Linked DNA regions of Lichenihabitans psoromatis. The protein of the gene in region 2 interacts with the protein of the main gene of each other region in a pairwise test. Links are inferred from orthologs where the notes say so. Each region holds a gene or a part of one and is shown on either strand. Other genes may lie near its edges. The genes, in order: rho and hfq.

Region 1 (10,629 bases), 2.2 Mb from region 2 along the record:
CCGAGGCCGGTCGAGGCATTGCCCTGCGGATCGAGGTCGACCAGAAGCACCTTTTCGCCGATGGCCGCGAGCGCCGTTCCGAGGTTGATCGCGGTCGTGGTTTTACCGACGCCCCCTTTCTGGTTCGCCAGAACAAGGACTCGAGCCGCCCTTTGGTGCGAAATCAGCGTGTCGATCGCCATTGCGACCGCTCCTTTCCAATGTTCGACGCAAGCGCTTCGCCGCCGAGCGGCGAATCAGTCCCGTGTTCGAACCCGAACGATACGCGCATGTGGATGCGTTTTGCTCGGGATTGTTTCGTAGGCGAAGTCGCCAGCCTGCCCTGCAGCCCCGTCCGTCTCACCTGGGACGGCTTCATCGCCTTTGAGGAACAGCCCCACAGCGCCACCCTTGAGCAGAGTGTCGCTCATGGCGACGAGGTCGGGCAAGGGCGCAAGGGCTCTCGATGTCACGACATCAACAGATCTATCGAGTGTGGGCAGGACATTTTCGATCCGGCCCATGTGGACGCGGGCCGCTGATCCTGTCGCGCGCACTGCTTCGCGCAGGAATGCGCATTTCCGCTCGTTACTTTCGACCAGATCGACCCGCGCGCCATCGAGGTCGCGAATCATAATTCCGATGACGATGCCCGGGAATCCCGCGCCTGAGCCAAGATCCACCCAGCGGCGAGCCATGGGTTCCAGCGCGACAAGTTGCGCCGAATCAGCGATGTGTCGGGTCCACATCGTATCGAGCGTCGAGGGACCGATTAAATTCTTTATCGTCTGCCAGCGATGGAGCAGACCGACGAAGATCGCAAAGCGTTCCTCTGTTTCACGTGAAACAGGCACCATCGCGAGCGAATGCGCCCGGTCTGCTGAGTCGTCGATCGCCGCCCTTGCGCTTTTCTTCGATGCGGGAGGCTTCATGCGGCCTCTTTCGTGCGACGGGCGATCTGTCGGCTATGGGCCAGCAGGATCGTCAAGGCTGTGGGCGTGATGCCTTCCAGCCGTTCCGCCTGCCCCAAGGTCATCGGACGTGCCGCGATCAGCTTATCGCGTAACTCTCGCGAGAGACCCGGCAGAGCCGCATAATCGAGATCGGCAGGAAGTCGAAAATTCTCCTCGCGTCGTGTGTCCGCCACGGTCTCGGCTTGTCGATCGAGGTAGACGGCATATTTCGCATCCGACTCGACCTGTGCGGCCACTGAGGGGGCGATGTCGGCCAGGGCCGGCCAGAGGCGAACCACCTGCTCCCAATCCGTGGTGGGATAGGACAAGAGCGAGAAAGCGCTCCGGCGAACCCCGTCTAGGCTGACGGCCATGCCGGCGCGGTTTGCCTCTTGCGGGGTCGCGTGCAACGCCTGAACGCGCACCCGCGCATGATCGAGGGACTGCAGCTTGGCCGCGAAGGCGGTCTGGCGGTTCGATCCGACGCAGCCAAGCGCGACACCTTTCGGCGTTAATCGCTGATCGGCATTATCGGCGCGAAGCGACAACCGGTACTCCGCCCGCGAGGTAAACATGCGATAGGGCTCCGTCACCCCGCGTGTGACGAGATCATCGATCATCACGCCGATGTAGGATTCCGCACGGTCGAACAGGATCGGGTCGAGCGAGCCGACCTTTGCGGCGGCGTTCAAGCCGGCCGCGAGCCCCTGAGCGGCGGCCTCCTCGTAGCCTGTCGTCCCATTGATCTGACCCGCGAGATACAGCCCGTTAATCCGCTTCGTTTCGAGCGTGGGCAGGAGTTCCCGGGGGTCGATGAAATCATATTCGATTGCATAACCGGGTTGAAGCACGGCGACGCGTTCCAGGCCGGGGATCGTCGCCAGAAATGCCGTTTGGACGTCGGCCGGGAGCGAGGTCGAAATTCCATTCGGGTAGACGGTCGCATCGTCGAGCCCCTCTGGCTCGAGGAAAATCTGGTGGCTCTCGCGATCGGCGAAGCGCACCACTTTGTCTTCGATCGAAGGGCAGTAGCGCGGACCACGCCCCGTAATAGCACCTGAAAAGAGCGGCGCGCGGTGCATGTTGGCTGCGATCACCGCGTGAGTTGCGGCGGTCGTTCGCGTTATAAAACAATCGACTTGCGCTTGCTCGATGTGGGTTGTCAGGCTCGAGAATGGCTCGGGCGTCTCATCGCCGGGCTGCCGTTCGAGCGACGCGAAGTCGATGGTGCGTCCGTCGAGCCGGGGCGGGGTTCCGGTCTTCAAACGGCCAAGAGCAAAGCCGTGACGGTCGAGTGTCGCTGACAGGCCGAGCGAGGGAGCCTCGCCGACGCGGCCGGCCGGTATCTGCTGTTCACCGATGTGGATCAGGCCACGAAGGAAGGTGCCGGTCGTCAAGATGGCGGCGCGGCAGCTCAAGGCTCGCCCATCCGCCAGGGTAACGCCGCAAACCTGACCGTCGACGATATCGAGATCATGCGCTTCGCCTTCGACGATCTCCAACATCGGCTGATCGAGCAGGGCGGCCTGCATGGCGGCACGATAGAGCTTTCGATCGGCCTGCGCGCGAGGCCCGCGAACCGCTGGACCTTTGCGGCGGTTGAGAAGCCGGAACTGAATACCGGCGCGATCGGCGACGCGGCCCATGACGCCATCCATCGCATCGATTTCGCGAACCAAATGTCCCTTTCCGAGACCACCGATCGCGGGGTTGCAGGACATGGCGCCGATCGTCGCGAGTTTATGGGTCACGAGAGCGGTTCGTGCGCCCATCCGGGCCGAAGCCGCAGCGGCTTCACAGCCGGCGTGTCCGCCGCCGATAACGATGACATCGAAAGTCGTAATGGTCGTGGTCCGGTTTTTGGGAGTGGCGCGCAGACGCGGCGATGTTGCAGGATCCCCTATCACGTCGGGACCGCATTCGGTAGGTCCACGCTCGCAACTCTGTTTCACGTGAAACAGCAATCCTATTTGCCGACGCAAAATCTCGCGAAAATTTCGCCCAGAACAGCCTCTGGCTCGATCCGCCCCATGAGGCTATCGAGATGCTGGGCAACCTGCCGAAGCTGTTCCGCACGGATTTCCATACCGCTCTCAGGGTTGTGCAGCAGACGCGTCAGTGCCGCTTGCGCGCGGTCAAGCGCTTGACGATGCCGGAGACGCGTCACCAATCCCGCCCCGAGGCTCGATCCGTCCGCAGCAATCACGCTCCTGATCGCAGTCGTCAGAGCGTCGATGCCCTCTCCGGTCGGGGCCGCAACAGAATGGTCGAAGCCGGAGACAGGCTGTTCGGCGAGGTCGAGTTTCGTCGCGACGGTCCAGAGGGTTCTGGTCACGAGCGTGCCATCCGGTTTGACGGGATCGCGGCTGTCGCTCAACCAGAGCACCAGATCGGCACTTGCGGCCCGCGCCCGTGCCCGTGCCATCCCCTCCTGCTCGATCGGATCATCGCTGTCCCGAAGTCCTGCCGTATCGATGCAGACCACAAGATAGCCGTCGAGATCGAGTTCGACCTCAACTGGATCACGCGTCGTGCCGGCGTGAGGTGAAACGATCGCGGCATCGCGGCGTGCAAGCGCATTCAGGAGCGTGGATTTGCCGGCATTGGGCGGTCCAGCCAGCGTCACCACAAAACCATCGCGGATGCGAGCCGCGGTGGACGACTGCGCCAACTGGGCGGCGATCGACTGGGACACCCCCTCGGCAATCCGGGTCACCTCGGCCGCAAAGTCACCCGCGACATCGGCTTCGTCAGAAAAATCGATCGCGCTTTCAGCGGCCGCCATCGCTTGCAGAAGCCGAGCCTTTTCACGCGTTGCCCAAACCCCGAGCGCGCCATCGAGCTGACGGAGCGCCTGACGGCGTTGAGCCTCGGTTTGTGCGTCGATCAGATCTGCGAGGCCTTCGACCTCGGCCAAATCCATTTTGCGGTTCAAGAAAGCGCGACGGGTAAATTCACCCGGCTCGGCTGGACGGCAATCCGGGAGATCAGCCAGGGCGCTCAGCACGGCGTCGACGACCGCCCGGCCACCATGAACCTGGAATTCGGCACAATCCTCGCCCGTGAAGCTGTTTGGGCCTGGAAACCACAGGATGAGAGCGCGATCGAGCGGCTCACCCGAGCGAGGGTCGCGGAGCGTCGCCACGGTCGCCCGACGAGGCGCGGGCACCTTTCCGGTGAGCCGCGAGAGGCTGGACGAAGCTTGCGGCCCCGACACACGGATGACCGCGACGGCGGTTCGCCCACCACCGGATGCGAGCGCGAAGATCGTGTCGGTTCGCATCATGACGCTCCGTTCTGATCGTATCCGGGATCGAGGCCGTGGCACGCGCAACCCGACAACAAAAAGCCACGGCAGCTTGGATGCTGCCGTGGCCAGTAGGATATCAACAACTCGTCATCGAAGCTGACGTGAAACGCTCGATCAGGTGTTCATGGATTCGAAGAAGGTCGCATTGCCCTTCGGCGTCTCGCGAAGCTTGCCGAGCAGGAATTCGATCGCATCGACCGTTCCCATCGGGTTGAGGATCCGGCGCAGCACATACATCTTCTTGAGGATGTCGGGCGGGCACAGAAGCTCTTCCTTGCGGGTCCCCGAGCGGGTGATATCGATCGAGGGGAAGATCCGCTTGTCCGCGACCTTCCGGTCGAGAATGATTTCCGAGTTACCGGTGCCTTTGAACTCTTCGAAGATCACCTCATCCATGCGCGAGCCGGTATCGATCAGGGCCGTCGCGATGATGGTCAGCGAACCGCCCTCTTCGATATTACGGGCCGCGCCGAAGAATCGCTTCGGCCGCTGTAACGCATTGGCATCCACACCGCCGGTCAGCACCTTGCCCGAGGACGGCACGACAGTGTTGTAGGCGCGCCCGAGACGCGTGATCGAGTCGAGCAGAATGACGACGTCGCGGCCATGTTCGACAAGGCGCTTGGCCTTCTCGATCACCATTTCGGCGACTTGCACGTGACGAACCGCCGGCTCGTCGAAGGTCGATGCGACGACCTCCCCCTTCACCGAACGCTGCATATCGGTCACTTCTTCGGGCCTCTCATCGATCAGCAGCACGATCAGATAGCATTCGGGATGATTGGTCGTGACCGACTGCGCGATGTTCTGCAGCAGCACGGTCTTGCCTGTCCGCGGCGGTGCGACGATCAAGGCGCGCTGGCCCTTACCGATCGGCGACACGACGTCGATCACGCGGGACGAGAAGTCCTTGCGGGTCGGATCTTCCATCTCGAGCTTCAACCGCGAATCCGGATAAAGCGGGGTCAGATTGTCGAAGTGGACCTTATGCCGGATCTTCTCCGGATCGTCGAAATTGATCGTGCCGACCTTCAGCAACGCGAAATATCGCTCGCCTTCCTTCGGGCTGCGGATCAGGCCTTCGACGGTATCGCCCGTTCGGAGACCGAAGCGCCGGATCTGCGACGGCGAGACGTAGATGTCGTCCGGTCCGGCTAAGTAATTGGCGTCGGACGACCGGAGGAAGCCGAAGCCATCCTGCAGGACCTCGACGACACCCTCACCGATGATTTCGATCTCTCGACTGGCGAGTTGCTTGAGAATCGCAAACATCAATTCCTGCTTTCGCATGATCGATGCGTTTTCGACCTCGTGCTCCTCGGCGAAAGCCAGGAGCTCGGTCGGCGACTTGAGCTTGAGATCCTTGAGTTTGATTTCCCGCATGGGAAGAAAGTCCTTGGCGCAGCGCCGTTGCGGCGGAGCTTATACGGAGAGGAAAAGCCGAAGCGGGAGACCCTGGGGAAGGGCGGCTCGGCGGGGGAGATCATCGGGTCTCGGCTGCGGTACCGAGGCGAAACTGATGAGAGGCGGGAGCATCAGAATAAAAGCGAAGCGACGGGCTGGCAAGATCACCGGGCTCGTCGCCCCCAAGTTGCTGGCGGAGGCGCGCCCTATTCGGCGGACGCCTTGTCGCCGGCCGCAGCCTTGCGAACCGCTTCGTCGGCATCGATTTCGGCGCGTGTCCGACGTCGGCGACGGGCCCTGACCGGAAACTTCTCGCCGTCCGTCGGTGCATCGGGAAGATAACCGTCCGAGGCGTCATCGTTTGATGATGCGCTTCGTCGCGATTGTTGATCGGACGATGGCTCCACATCGGATGGCGTCGGCATCACCGATCGGACCGGTGCCGTAATGAAGGCTGGCAGTCCCACGGTTTCCACGATCGGCTGGGGCGTCGCTTGCTGCGGCCGGGTTTCGATTGCGGCCGGGCGGGTCTCGATTACCTGATCGCGCACGGGTTGTTCGCGCTGCGGCTCGATCGCCGGACGCTGTCCGTCGCGCTGATCCTGATATTCTGACGTCTGCGTCTCACGCGCATTCTGCTCGCGATACGGCTGTTGTTGCTGCTGCTGATCGCGCGGCTGGAACTCGCCACGCGGTTGAAACTCGCGCGGCTGTTGAAACTCACGCGGTTGCCCATCGCGCTGCTGCCGCGGCCCGCGATTGTTCCGGTCATTCCGGTCGTTCCGGTTATTGCGGTCGTAATTATTGCCGTTGTTATTGTTGCCCCGGTCGGGCCGATCGCCTTGATAAGGTCGGTCGAATTGCTGACGCTCCGGGCGCTCGCCGCCCCGCTCCTGATTGTAGCGCTCGGGCGCGCGCTCTTGGCGCTCGCCATTGTTGCGCTCGCCGGTGTTGCGCTCAGCGTTGTTCCGGTCGCCATTATAGGACGGTCGTTCGTTGCCGCCGCCATTATACGGCTGGCGTTCGCCTCCGTTCAGCCCCTGTCGATCGTTGTAGGGCTGCGGCGAGGCGACGGGTTGCGGCGGTACCCGTTCTGGCGGAGAGGCGAACCGGTCGGGCAGAGCACTGAAGTCATCGTCGTCGTCCTCGTCGACTTCGACCTCCCCAACAGCGCGCACATAGCCAACCTGAGACTGAGCCTGAGCCAATTGGGCGGTCGCGATCAGGCGGAAATAGTGTTCCGCGTGTTGAAGATAGCTCTCCGCCGCGACAGGGTCGCCGGACGATTGTGCATCCCGAGCCAACTGCAGATATTTTTCTGCAACATGATGGGCGGTTCCCCGGATTTTAACGTCCGGACCATTGGACTCGTAAGAGCGCGTGAGCGGATTAGGACCCTTCCGGTTGTTCGGATTGCGGCCCCGCATGCGCTTGTTCTGACCTGGTCTCATCGATCGTCCTTGGATCCCTGACGTTTGCCGGTTGTCGCCCCGAAAGGTCGCCCGGCGTCTCTGACTTCACCGCAAGGTTCGTGAAGTGAAATTGCAGCATGTCCGACGTGTCTGCCGCCAACACGATTGAACCCGGGACTTACGCTTCATCGAAGGGTCGTCCGCGTCCAAACATCACCAGCGACCGTTCCTTGATGTCAGTCCAATCATCAAGAAGAAGCGGCAGCCATATTCGCCAAATGTCGCTCACAACTCTTAAATGTTGCCTCACTAGGAGGTCCAACCATCGTAAAGAGAGAGGAAGCGGTGTATGTCGCTCAGCGTCGAGGATCCGCAGACCCTCTATAACCCCGATTTCAAGCTGCAAATTAATGACTTCGATTCGAAACGCAACCCCCATCCAGCAAATTTGATGGTTTGATGCACGAGTTTAGGGCGATGAGCGTCAGCCGGGTTCGGCAGCGGACCGGCCCGCCAGCAACCAATAAAGCGCTCCACCTACCGTCCCGCTGAGAAACGCGGCCAGAAGAAAACGGCTCTCGAGGAGAAGCGCAGCCTCGCTGGACGCAACTGGATCGACCTGCAGGATGACGCGAAGGAGCGCCGGTCCCGCGGCCGCGATCCCTCCCGCAACAGCGGCGTAGAGCGTCAATGATCGGCTTCCTGTCACCTCGCCCACCACAGCCGCAACGACGATGGGGCCGAAGCCCATCACAGCCGCGCCGGCCCAGGCAAAGCCGATCATGGCCGTGAACACCTCGCCCGCATTCCCATTCGACATGGCCGTGACGATGCTCAGGAGGCTCACAATGGCGATGCTGGAGGCAGGTGGAAGCGTGAGGGTCTCGTAGAGCAGTGCCCCGCCCAGCGCCGCCAACACGCCAGTGCCTGCCACGATTACCCCGACGCAGACCATCAGGGTTCGGCGCATCACGACGGTGCTGCAGGTCGATGCGCCGGGCTAATCCGCATCCACCGCAGGATCCGCTGTCCCGTCGAGCATGAGCCTCGCCCGCGCCCGGAGCTTCTCGGTCTCGCTCTTGAGCTGTCCGCAGGCCGCCAGGATATCGCGTCCGCGCGGCGTGCGAACCGGGCTCGCATAGCCCGCATTGAAAACGATGTCCGAGAAGGTCTCGATGGTCGACCAGTCCGAACATTCGTAGCGGGTGCCGGGCCAGGGGTTGAAGGGGATCAAATTGATCTTGGCCGGAATGCCCTTCAGCAGCCGAACCAACTCCCGCGCGTCCCGGGGCGAATCGTTGACGCCTTTCAACATGACGTATTCGAACGTTATCCGTCGGGCATTCGAGGCGCCGGGATAGGTCCGGCATGCTTCGAGCAGCATCTCGATTGGATATTTCTTGTTCAGCGGGACGAGTTCGTTGCGAAGGTCATCGCGAACCGCATGTAGCGAGATCGCCAGCATCGTGCCGACATCGTTGCCCAACGTCTCGATCTGCGGCACCACGCCGGACGTCGACACCGTGATACGCCGCCGCGACAACGACAGCCCATCACCATCGCTCATTGTGGCGACCGCGTCGCGAACCGCGTCGAGATTATACAGCGGTTCGCCCATTCCCATGAAGACGATATTCGACACCGCACGCGTCCCCGGCGGCGGCACAAGCCCGTCTGTCGGCGGCGTAAGGCCGGGGAAATCGCCGAGTCGATCGCGCGCGACGACGAGTTGCGCCACGATCTCACGAGATGTGAGATTGCGGACCAATTTCTGCGTGCCGGTGTGGCAGAAGGTGCATGTCAGCGTGCAGCCAACCTGGCTCGACACACACAAGGTTCCGCGATCGCTTTCCGGGATATACACGACCTCGACCTCGGCCGCCTTCTGCTGCCGTTGCAGGTCCGGCCCTGAGCCAAGATCATCGAGCCTGATCAGCCATTTGCGCGTTCCGTCGATGGACACCTGCTCGCTGACGATCGAGGGTCTCGCGAGCGAATAGGTTTCGGCGAGGCGGGTCCGGAGCGGCTTGGCGACATTGAGCATTCCATCGAAGCTGGTGAGCCCATGTCCATAGATCCACTGCCAGAGTTGCGCCCCGCGCATCCGAAGTTCACGCTCCGGCACGTCGATGGCGCGCAACGCCTCCGCCAACTCGGCGCGTGTCATGCCGAGGAGCGATATTTTTCGGGTTGGTTGCGCCTGCGAGATCAACCGAGGCGCAACCAGGGTGATGGCGGTCTGATCCATCAGCAATTGATCGGTCACCGGGGTTCCTCGTTTCCTTAAGCGCTCAGAGCGGCGAGCAGGGCCTTTGCCGAAGAGGCGTCGGCTCGCGAATTATTTTCTTCCACAGACAGGTGCTTCACCACGCCATCCTCGACCAGCATCGAATAGCGGTTCGAGCGAATCCCCATCCCACGTGCGCTTCCATCGAAATCCATGCCGATCGCCTTAGCGAATGTCGCGGCCCCATCGGCAAGAAATTCCAGCACGCCGGCGCCGCCGCTTGCCTTCGCCCAAGCATCCATGACGAACACGTCATTGACGGCCGTCACCGCAATCGCATCGACACCCTTTGCCTTCAGCGCCTCGGCATTGTCGAGATAGCCAGGAAGGTGGTTCTTGTGACAGGTCGGCGTGAACGCACCCGGCACAGCGAAGAGCACCACCGTCCGTCCCTTGAAGATGTCATCCGTGGTGCGAACCGATACCCCATCCGCGGTCATGACCGTGAACTCGGCCTGCGGCAGGCGATCACCGATTTGAATAGGCATAGGCGGCTCCATTAGGGTCTTGGTCCGGCGGTTCCGACATCCGACGCAACACGGCCCCGCACAGAGGTTTCGATCGCACCCGTCTTGTCGGTCAGCGTCAGTCGGAGGTCGATGGCGCGAATGTCGCTGCCGGTAGGTTGTTGAACGACGGTCAGCGGGAACGATACGGCGTTGCCGCCGGCATCGGATGCCGCACCGGATTGCACATACCACCCCTCTGGCGCTTCAACAAATAGGGACGCTCCGGTCGATGCGCGAGCCACGACGCTCAGCGACTTCAGATCGGCCGGATCGATCGTCACCCTGTCGATGGCCAAGCGATCCGGCGACTGAAGCGGCGTTTCACGTGGAACTTTCGCGAGCGCCTGCTGGACCTGCGCGATGTCGTCCGTCGAGCCGCTGTCCGTCAGGGTGAGATCGAGCATTGCGTGGACCGGCAGACATTGCGTGGCGCAAATGGCGTAGTCGACTGCCAGCTTCAGGGTCGCGGGCATTGCGGGCTCAATGCGTGTGAGGCGCACCGGAAACGTTACCTCGTCCTTGTAGCCGAACACCTCTGAACCAGCCTCGTCGAGTTTCAGGGGGGCAGGATACTCGACCTCGATATGGGCCACATTGGTCGATCCGGCCGTCGAAAATGTGGGAGGCGCTCCGGAATCGCCCGGTGTCCGCCAATAGGTAATGTAGCCGGGGTCGAGCCGGATCTCGAGCCCGAGCATCGACCCGGGCTGACCGGTGACCCGCCCCGCATCGATCAGCCGAACGGCCGAATGATCGCCCTGCACCCAGTCTGCCG
Region 2 (10,466 bases):
CTTCGGCGGCGCACCTGCTGGCGGTGGCGGCTTTGGCGGCGAAATGTCGTCCCCGGCACCGACGGGTCCTGTTGTCGATGCGGTCGTCAAGTGGTTCAAGTCCGACAAGGGCTTTGGCTTTGTTGAACTGTCGAACGGCGCCGGCGACGCCTTCCTGCATATCGGTGCTCTCCAGTCCGCTGGTTTCGAGACGGTCCCGCCCGGCGCGAAGCTGAAGGTCCATGTCGGCAATGGCGCCAAGGGCGCACAGGTGACCCGGGTCATCGAAGTCGATACGGCTGGCGCTCAGGAGCGTGCACCGCAACGGTCGTTCGACGCCCCGCGCGCGCCTCGTCGTGCTCCGGATCCGTCGACCGCGATCGAAGTGTCCGGCAAGGTCAAGTGGTTCGACGACACCAAGGGCTTCGGCTTCGTGTCGAGCAACGACGGTGGCAAGGATGTGTTCGTGCACATCTCGATCCTCGGTCCGGCCGGTCTGTCGCATCTCGCCGAGGGCCAGCCGGTCAACATGCGCGTCGTCGATACCCCAAAGGGTCGCGAAGCACTTTCGATCTCGGTCGACTAAATCGCCGATTTGTCCGCATGCTGGCCCTCGCCAGCATGCCTCAGCACCTGCTCGCAATCGTGCTTTGGCCTCGAGAGTTCTGCCTCTGTTGGTCGGAGCGCGCAAACCGGCGCATGCTCCGCTGTCTGCTTTCGTCAACGAACGAGCCATCATGAGCCCTTCGCGGGACATCTCTCGCCTGCTCGACATCATGGCAGCGCTCAGAACACCCGGCACGGGTTGCCCATGGGATCTCGTACAGGATTTCGCTTCGATCGCGCCCTACACGATCGAAGAAGCGTTTGAGGTCGTCGACGCGATCGAGCGCGATGATCGACAGGACCTTCGCGACGAACTCGGAGACTTGCTGCTTCAGGTGGTGTTTCACGCGAGGATCGCGGAAGAAGAAGGCTCGTTCGATTTCGGCGGCGTCGTCGAGGCCATCACCACCAAGCTGATCCAACGCCATCCGCATGTCTTCGGAAACGTCGAGAAGCTGACCCCCGCTGAGGTGAAGACCCTCTGGGCCGACATCAAAGCTCGCGAGAAAGCCGACCGGATTGACAAGCGCCCTGCTCCCGAGGCGCCGGCAGCGCTTCTGGACGACATTCCTAAAAACTTTCCTCCGCTCCTCCGCGCCCTGAAACTTCAAGCAAAGGCCTCGACCGTCGGGTTCGACTGGAACGATACGGGCGCCGTCATCGCAAAGATCGCCGAGGAGCTGGACGAGGTGCGGGTCGCACTGACCTCATCCGGCACAGCGGCGCAACAGGACGAGATCGGCGACCTTCTCTTTGCGGTCGTCAATCTCGCTCGGCATGCTGGGATCGATGCCGATACGGCCTTGCGCGGCACCAACGCTAAATTCGAACGGCGGTTCGGTTACATCGAACGGACGCTCGGCTCCCAGGGGTCATCTCTCGCTGATGCGAGCCTCGATGAGATGGAAGCCCTCTGGGGCGACGCGAAGGCGATCGAACGCACGCCCTCACCCTGCGTAAAGCGGGTCTAAGCGGGCGACCGCTCCGGGATTGGCGACCAGCCCGCTGCTTGCGTTGTCTCGATCGGCTCGACGGCGAGGCTCGGCACCACATCGGTGAAGCGGCTATGCAGTTGTTCCGCCCGCTCGGCCTGGATCCGAACCGTCAGCCGGATCGTCCCATCCTCATCATCCTCGCGGCCTATGGTCTCGGCATGCTCGTAAAGCCAGTTAAGGCCCTTCCCGTCCGCTGGCTCTAACGTCACGACATAGGTGTGGCGACCCGTCGCAAGGCGGGCCTCGACAGCCTCCAGCAAACCCTGCGTCCCGTCTCCGGTCAAAGCCGATATAACGATCGGGCGAAGCTCGATGGGACGATGCGCCGCGTTGTCGAGCAGACCCTCACGCCGTTCAGCGTCAAGAAGATCGACTTTGTTCCAGACCTCGATGAGGCGGTGATGGTCTTCGGCGTCGACGCCAAGATCATGGAGAATCGAGACGACGTCGGCGCTCTGCGCGTCGGTGTCTTCATGCGAGATGTCACGGACGTGGAGGATGACGTCGGCCGAAATCACCTCTTCGAGAGTGGCGCGGAACGACGACACCAACATGGTGGGCAGGTCGGAAATGAACCCCACCGTGTCGGACAGGACGGCCTTGCCGCGATGCGGCAGCTTGAGCAGGCGGAGCGTCGGATCGAGCGTCGCAAACAGCATGTCGTCCGCCATGACGTCGGCCTCGGTCAGCCGATTGAACAGCGTCGATTTGCCGGCATTGGTGTAGCCAACCAGCGCCACGACGGGATAGGGCACATCCGAGCGGCTCTTGCGGTTGAGCGACCGGGTCCGCTTGACCTTGTCGAGATCCTGCTCGATGCGCGCCATGCGCTCCTCGATCATGCGCCGGTCGGTCTCGATCTGCGTTTCGCCCGGTCCGCCGAGAAACCCGAAGCCGCCGCGTTGGCGCTCCAGATGAGTCCAGGACCGCACAAGACGCGACTTTTGATAAGCGAGATGCGCGAGTTCGACCTGCAGAGATCCTTCTCGTGTTCTTGCACGACGTCCAAAGATTTCGAGGATCAATCCGGTCCGGTCGATGATCTGTGCGCCAAACTCCTTCTCGAGATTGCGCTGTTGCACCGGCGACAGGGCGCAATCCATGATCACAAGGTTTGCTTCTTCGTCTACAACGAGTTCCGCGATCTCCTCGACCTTGCCTTTGCCGAGATAGGTCGCAGGCCGGATCTCGGGCAGATTGACGATCAGCGCGCCCGCGATATCGAGATCGATCGCTCCGGCGAGGCCGACGGCCTCAGCCAAGCGTGCCTCGGGAAGACGAGATGACCCTGCAGCGCCATTGCGGCGCTTCTGGCTGAGATAGGGGCCGACCACGAGGGCCCGGGTGGCTGATGCCGTTGCTCGCTCGGCATCGGCAAAATGCGAAAGACCTGTTTCGATCAGCGGATGGTTTGACAGATTGAGTGACCTACTTCACGGCTCAGGACGACAATCCAATCAGGATGGGACCGTTTCGTCCGGCGTTTCGAACATCTGGATCGGATGACCCGGCATGATCGTTGATATGGCGTGCTTGTAGACAAGTTGCGAGTGGCCGTCGCGGCGAAGCAACACGCAAAAATTATCGAACCAAGTCACCACGCCCTGAAGCTTGACGCCGTTCACAAGAAAGATGGTCAAAGGTACTTTGTGTTTGCGCACGTAATTGAGAAACGTGTCTTGTAAGTTTTGAGCGCGTTCGGCCGCCATGTTCCATTCCGTTCTTGGCGCCGCCTCTTGTTATCACGATTGCGCGATGCTGCTGTCGCAGGCATCGGGGCGGGGCACCTCGATTCGCATTAGATGCAGAGACGCGCCAAGCCGCAAGGAAAACTTGCGCCTTCAGCCGTCGCCGGACCTTGCCTCGCGGTCGCGGGTCGCGCAATCAGTCGATGCCGAGCGACTTCAATTTGCGATGCAGTGCGGAGCGTTCCATCCCGATGAACTCGGCCGTTCTAGAAATATTGCCGCCGAACCGGCTGATCTGCGCCACCAGATATTCGCGCTCGAACACTTCACGGGCTTCGCGCAGCGGCAGGCTCATCAGCTTCTCGCCCCCTGCCCCATTCGGGGTCGCCGGCACCAAGGTCCCGATTTCAGCCGGCAACATGTCGGCCGAGACCTCCGCCTCGAGATCGCCACCGGCCAGGATCATCAGCCGCTCGACATTATTGCGGAGCTGGCGAATGTTGCCGGGCCAATCATGCGACTGGAGCACCGCCATGGCGTCGGCCCCGATCTTCCGGCGCGGCAACCCACCCGTCGATGAGACCTGGTCCATGAAGAATTCGATCAGTTCGGGAATGTCCTCGCGGCGCTCGGACAGGGACGGAACCCGCATCGGCACGACGGAAAGGCGGTGAAAGAGGTCCTCCCGGAACGTGCCTTCGGCGATCCCCACCGAAAGATCCCGGCTGGTCGACGAGATGATGCGAACGTCGACATGCACGCGCGTCGATCCGCCGACGCGCTGGAAGTTTTGATCGACCAGCACCCGCAGGATCTTGCCCTGCGTCTCACGCGGCATGTCGGCGACCTCGTCGAGATAGAGCGTGCCGCCATGGGCCTCTTCCAGCGCACCGACCTGACGATTGCGACCATCGCCGCCCTCGGTCCCGAAGAGCGCCACTTCCATCATGTCGGGCGTGATCGTCGCCGCATTGATGACCACGAAGGGTGCGGTCGCACGGGCCGAGACGTCGTGCAGCATGCGAGCGGTCAGTTCCTTGCCCGAGCCCGGCGCGCCGGAGATCAGGATGCGAGAATTCGCGGGTCCGATCTTCTCGATCGCCTGCCGCAATTGATTGGTCGTGGTCGACTTGCCGACGATCCGGTTCGGCGTGAAGGCGCGAATCTTGAGGTCGGTGACCTCGCGTTTGAGGCGCGATGTCTCAAGCGCGCGGTCGGCTACGAGCACCAAGCGATCGGCCTTGAACGGCTTTTCAATAAAGTCGTAGGCCCCAATCTTGATGGCCGACACTGCCGTTTCGATGTTGCCGTGACCCGAGATCATCACGACCGGTAAGCTTGGATGCTGCTCCTTGATGATTTCGAGCAGTTGCAAACCATCGAGGCGCGAGCCTTGCAGCCAGATGTCGAGGAACACGAGGTGGGGTCGCCGCGCACCGATGAGAGACAGCGCCTCGTCGGAGTTCCGCGCCGTTCTGGTCCCGTGACCCTCGTCGGACAAGATGCCCGAAACAATGTCCCGAATGTCGGCTTCGTCGTCTACGACCAGGATGTCTGTGGCCATGTGATCCTCAAGCTTGTTCGGAAAATGAATCGGCTCGGGCCGTCTCGGGTAGGCCGAGAGACCGGAGAACCGGGAAAAAGAGACGAACGCGGGCGCCCTTGACGGATTGCCCGTCCGATGCGGCATCGAGCAATTCGATGCCGCCGCCATGATCCTCGAGGATCTTGGCCACGATCGCGAGACCGAGCCCGGTGCCATCCGCGCGAGTCGTCATGTAAGGCTCGAGCAAACGTTGCCGGTTTTCTGCCGGAAAGCCCTTCCCGTTGTCGACGATATCGATCGATGCCATGCCGTCGTGATCGACACTCAAGCTGACGTCGATCTGGCCCGGTCCCCGCTCGTCTTCCGGGACGGCGGCGATGCCCTCGGTGGCGTTTTTGGTGATGTTTGTCAGCGCCTGCGTGATGAGACGACGGTCGAACTTGGCGATGACGGGATCGGCCGGAAGGTGATCCACGAACGTGACATCCGGATGCCCTTCACGCATCAGGAACAGGACCTGCTCGATGCAGGGCCGGACGTCGTCCTCCTCGAGCAAGGGTTTTGGCATGCGGGCGAAGGACGAGAACTCGTCGACCATGCGCTTGATGTCATCGACTTGTCGGACGATCGTATCGATACATTGATCGAACACGTCACGTCCCTCGACGATGACGCGCCCGTAGCGCCGCTTCAGGCGCTCTGCCGAGAGTTGGATCGGGGTCAACGGATTTTTGATTTCGTGGGCGATCCGTCGGGCCACATCGGCCCAAGCGGAGGTCCGCTGCGCCGAGATCAGGTCGGTGATGTCGTCGAGCGTCACCACATGATTGTAATCACCCGCGGCCGATACGTCGTTCGTCACCCGCACATTCACGGTCCGCTCGCGATTGAGGGTCGTGAGCGTGATCTGCGATTGATGCAGGCGCTGCCGCCCTGCCCTCGCTTCCATCAGCACGGGACCGAGTTCCGGCACCAGCGATTCGATCGTAGCACCGACAAGTGGCTCCCTCGCCCCCGGAATCGACAGAAGCTTCTGCGCCGAGGCGTTGACGACTGTAATCTGCCCTTGGTTGCCGACCCCGATGACGGCCGCCGGAACACCCGACAGCACCGCTTCGGTAAAGATCCGACGCTCGTCGTTCATTCGGTTGGCAACGATCAACTTATTCTGCTGGACCCGAAGCTCCGACGTCATTTTGTTAAACGTCTCGCCGAGCCGGCCCAAATCCCCTTCCGAGCGGCGGACCGGAACCTGGACGTAAAGATTGCCCGACGACACCTGATCCGTGGCGCGAATTAATCGACGGATCGGGGTCACGAGTTGGTTGGCGAACGACAGGCCGAGCCAGATCGACGACAACATCATGATAGTGGCCAACAGGCTATACATCGTGATGAACGCCACCTGGATGCTGCGGCGATGGCGATCGAAGATGTCGTAAAGACCAATGATATCGGTCGCTTGGCGCGAAAATTCGATTGAGAACGGATCAACCGGACGAGCCAGATACAGGAACGTATCGTCGAACGACGGCAGCGACCGGAGCGCCACAAAGGTCTTTCCCGAGTCGAGCACGAAGCAGACCGGGTCGCGCTTGCGGGCATCCTCGAAATCCGCCGCTTCCGGCTTCGCGATCTGAGCTGGTTTGCCCGTATCGACCTTCTCGACGACGGAGCCGTCGCTCTTCATCATGACGGCCGTGGTAAATCCCAGAAAATGCACCCGAGACGCGAAATAATTCTGGAAGAACGCGCGCTCGTTATAGCCGACCTTGGCCCGGTCGAGATCGGAGGCCGTCAGGTCAGCTTCGCGCAGCAATGAATTGCATTGCGTCTCGCGGTACAATCGCGCCGCATCGGCGGTATGCGAGATGAAACCGCGAACATCCTGCATGAAGGCGGGATACAGGCCCCGTTCGAGCGTCACGGACCCGACCACCGCCATGATGATGGCGGGCACGGCGGCCGTGATGCAAAACAGACCGACGATATAGAGGTGCAGCCGAGCGCCGGCCATGCGGGCTCGCCATGCGATCACGAGCCGAACCGCTTCGGCGATGACGAGGCCGAGCAGAACGAGCACGATCGCGCCATTCACGAGGAACACATCCACCACGACCGCATCGGTCGGCAGGATGGGGGTATAGCCGGTGAAGACCACGAAGGTCGCGAGCGCCGAAATTAGACCGAGCGTCACCACGATCGGGCCGAGTCTTAGTGCGATACGCCGCCGGCGTGGCCGTCGGGTCGATGTCCCCTCTGGTGTGCTCGCAGTTTGGTCCACCAATCAAGAGCCTTCCGGATCAACAGTCCTGCCGCAAACACCATCGGGTCTCGAGTATCCGAGTCTGCGACTCGGACAGGCTACGCCGATATGCGTTGTATTTATACGACAGTGTTGCCGAACTGCGACGATTTGAGGGCAGCGGCCAAGCTTCGCGGCCGCCGCGCCTTTTTCATGGCGTCCCGCTTGTTACCGCGGCATCCGCATCAAACGAATATCGAGCTCCCGAACCTTCTTTCGCAGCGTGTTACGATTGAGGCCGAGAAGTTCGGCGGCCTTGATCTGATTGCCGCGCGTCGCCGCAAGCGCGGCCGAGATAAGCGGCACCTCCAGTTCACGCAGAATGCGGTGATAGAGGCCCGGTGGTGGTAGGTTGTCGCCATGTTGGCGGAACACGCCGGACAGATGCCGCTCGACAGAGCCCATCAGGCCGCCGTCGTCGGAGCTGGCGTTGGCCACCATGGAGGTTGCGGCCGTCTGCACGGCCTGCGCGCTTTCCATGCCAAAGCTGCTCAGCGGCGCCTGCCCCGCAAGTTCGGCGTCGACGAGGTCACCGCCGATCACCTCTTGCGGGTATAGCGCCGCGAGACGCCGCACGAGATTCTCGAGCTCACGGATATTGCCGGGCCAACGATACCGTTTCAGCCGCTCCTGTGCGTCTGTATCGAGATGTTTCAGCGGCAGACCCTCGGAGGCTGCCAGGGTGAAGAAGTGACGGGCAAGGTCGGGGATGTCTTCTGCCCGTTCGCGCAGCGGCGGCAGGCGCAGCGGCACCACGTTGAGGCGGAAGAACAGATCCTCGCGGAAGAGACCCTGCTGGATCGAGATGCGGAGGTCCTTGTTGGTGGCCGCCACGATGCGAACGTTCGTCTTGATCGGGGTGCGACCACCCACGGTCGTATATTCGGCCTGCTGCAACACCCGCAGCAATCTCGTCTGCGCCTCCATCGGCATGTCGCCGATCTCGTCGAGGAACAAGGTACCGCCCTCGGCCTGTTCGAACCGTCCGGCCGAGCGGGTGTTGGCGCCCGTGAAGGCCCCCTTCTCGTGACCGAACAGCTCGCTCTCGATCAGGTCGCGCGGGATAGCCGCCATGTTGATGGCGACGAACGGCCCAGCTTTGCGCTTGCCGTAGTCGTGCAGCGCACGCGCCACGAGTTCCTTGCCGGTGCCCGACTCGCCCGTGATCATCACGGTCAGGTCGGTCTGCATCAGCCGCGCCAGCGAGCGATAAATCTCCTGCATGGCGGGCGAGCGACCCACCAAAGGCATGTTTTCGAGATCATCATTATCCTTCGGCAGCGCTCGCTTGCCCGGTTCGCTGAGCGCACGGCCGACGATCGCGACCAATTCCTTCAGATCGAAAGGTTTTGGGAGATAGTCATAGGCGCCCCGTTCGGAGGCCTTGATGGCGGTCATGAACGTGTTCTGCGCGCTCATCACGATGATGGGCAGGTCCGGCCGCAGCTTCTTGATCCGGGGCAGGAGTTCGAACGCGTTCTCGTCGGGCATCACCACGTCGGTGATGACGAGATCGCCCTCGCCGGCTTGCACCCAGCGCCAGAGTGAGCCGGCCGTGCCGGTCGTCCGCACGTCGTAACCAGCACGCGCCAAGGCTTGGCTCAGAACCGTGCGGATCGCCGTATCGTCGTCGGCAACGAGGATATGGCCATTCGTCATTACAAACCCCTTCGGATCAAAAGCGGCGTCAGACTTGAGACCCGCGCCCGTCCCGTGCCGCATACATCGGCATAAGAATGCGAAACGCCGTCCGTCTTGGATGCGATTCGCATTCGACGATGCCACCATGGTCGCCGACAATCTTGGCCACCAGTGCAAGACCAAGGCCAGTTCCCGAGACTTTCGTGGTCACGAACGGGTCGAACAGCACGGCTGCGATCTCCGGCGGAATGCCGGGACCATTGTCGCGCACGCAAAATTCGAGCGGCAAGCTGACGGGGTGCGACGAGCCGGCGGTCTTGAGCCGGACCCCTGGTCGGAACGCGGTCGTGAGCTCAATCTCGCCATCGATCGCGTCGCCCAGCGACTCTGCCGCGTTTTTTACGAGATTGAGAAACACCTGAACCAGCTGGTCGCGGTTGCCGAGCACATGCGGCAAGGATGGGTCATAGCTCTCCTGAAAGCGAATGTGGCGGGCGAAACCCGCCTGCGCCACGCGCTTCACGTGGTCGAGCACGGCGTGAATGTTGACGCTCTCGCGTTCTGTCGGCCGCATATCCGAAAAGGCTTCCATCCGGTCGACCAGCTTCACGATCCGGTCCGTCTCGTCGCAGATCAAGCGCGTCAGAGCCCGATCCTCGTCGCCGACTGCGGTTTCGAGCAATTGCGCCGCTCCCCGTATGCCCGAAAGCGGGTTCTTGATTTCATGAGCCAGCATCGCCGCAAGCGCAGAAACTGAGCGGGCTGCCCCTCGATGGGTAAGTTGCCTGTCCATTTTATCGGCAATTGTGCGTTCTTGAAGCAGAATCACGACACCATCGCGAGCTTCCGGCATGGGTGCCACGTGAATGTCGACAATTCTGTCCGGCCCGAGACGCGGATTACCGAGGTCGACCCGGTATTCTTTCACGGCTGAGCCGCGGTCGAGAACCTGCTCGATCAACGCCAGGAGGGGCGACCCGAACGGCACGAGGTCGGCGAGTTTGTGCCGGGTCATCATGGCGCGTCCCATCTCGAAGAAGGACTCGGCGGCCGAGTTGACGTCCACCACGGTTCCATCGGCGCGGATCGCGAGGACCGGATGGGGCAAACCGTTGAGCACCTGAATCGCATTGGCGGCGAGGCTGAGGTCAGAGCGCGCCGCCGTCTCGGATCCGTCCGTCCAGGGTGTCGTGTGCGCGGTCATGCGGCATGGTCCATCGTGGTGGTTGTCTCGTCGGATCGAAAAAGCGCTGACAGAAGCGCGGGGACCTCATCCGGATCAGTCGTGGTCACCAGACTGTCACGGAGATGAGCGGGTGCGCCCCCCGCATGCAGCGCATAAGCCGAGAGGTGCTTGCGGGCGTGCCGCAAGCCCTTGTCGCGTCCGAACATCTCGATAATCGACTCGAAATGCTCACAAGCCGCCTCGAGGCGTGCTGCGCCGCTCGGCTGCGGCACCGGACGACCGGTCCTCAGAAAGCCCGCGATCTGTCCGACCAGCCAGGGGCGACCGACCGCGGCCCGTCCGAGCATGACGGCATCGGCGCCCGACTGCGCCAGCATCTGCACGGCATCGGCGGCCGAATGGCAGTCGCCGTTGACCACGACCGGGATCGTCACGGCTTCTTTGACGGCCCGAATGGCCGCCCAATCAGCTGTTCCGTTATAGAATTGGTTGCGGGTCCGGCCATGCACCGTGACCAACC

What was found.
Region 1: the proteins of hfq (region 2) and rho interact in binary tests that used the Escherichia coli proteins (3 or more experiments, as listed by UniProt). The link is inferred for Lichenihabitans psoromatis from one-to-one orthologs.

What each region holds. Positions count from the first base shown.
Region 1 is NZ_CP036515.1:1,307,888-1,318,516, forward strand. Bases 3,492-6,435 are described here. They hold rho (transcription termination factor Rho), read right to left. Parts: upstream 5,626-6,435; coding sequence 4,357-5,625; downstream 3,492-4,356. Other genes in these bases: mnmE (tRNA uridine-5-carboxymethylaminomethyl(34) synthesis GTPase MnmE), read right to left, coding at 3,492-4,218; EY713_RS06110 (DUF4167 domain-containing protein), read right to left, coding at 5,853-6,435. In the rest of the region: EY713_RS06085 (ParA family protein), read right to left, coding at 1-182; 16S rRNA (guanine(527)-N(7))-methyltransferase RsmG, read right to left, coding at 237-911; tRNA uridine-5-carboxymethylaminomethyl(34) synthesis enzyme MnmG, read right to left, coding at 908-2,776; more of mnmE, read right to left, coding at 2,899-3,491; more of EY713_RS06110, read right to left, coding at 6,436-7,097; EY713_RS06115 (hypothetical protein), read right to left, coding at 7,543-8,031; dual-specificity RNA methyltransferase RlmN, read right to left, coding at 8,059-9,306; EY713_RS06125 (peroxiredoxin), read right to left, coding at 9,342-9,833; EY713_RS06130 (protein-disulfide reductase DsbD domain-containing protein), read right to left, coding at 9,845-10,629. UniProt on the Escherichia coli protein: Facilitates transcription termination by a mechanism that involves Rho binding to the nascent RNA, activation of Rho's RNA-dependent ATPase activity, and release of the mRNA from the DNA template.
Region 2 is NZ_CP036515.1:3,478,758-3,489,223, forward strand. Bases 1,664-4,444 are described here. They hold hfq (RNA chaperone Hfq), read right to left. Parts: upstream 3,290-4,444; coding sequence 3,038-3,289; downstream 1,664-3,037. Other genes in these bases: hflX (GTPase HflX), read right to left, coding at 1,664-2,983; ntrX (nitrogen assimilation response regulator NtrX), read right to left, coding at 3,465-4,444. In the rest of the region: EY713_RS16280 (cold-shock protein), read left to right, coding at 1-565; mazG (nucleoside triphosphate pyrophosphohydrolase), read left to right, coding at 717-1,556; more of hflX, read right to left, coding at 1,553-1,663; more of ntrX, read right to left, coding at 4,445-4,832; EY713_RS16305 (sensor histidine kinase NtrY-like), read right to left, coding at 4,840-7,011; ntrC (nitrogen regulation protein NR(I)), read right to left, coding at 7,288-8,778; EY713_RS16315 (two-component system sensor histidine kinase NtrB), read right to left, coding at 8,807-9,964; tRNA dihydrouridine synthase DusB, read right to left, coding at 9,961-10,466. UniProt on the Escherichia coli protein: RNA chaperone that binds small regulatory RNA (sRNAs) and mRNAs to facilitate mRNA translational regulation in response to envelope stress, environmental stress and changes in metabolite concentrations.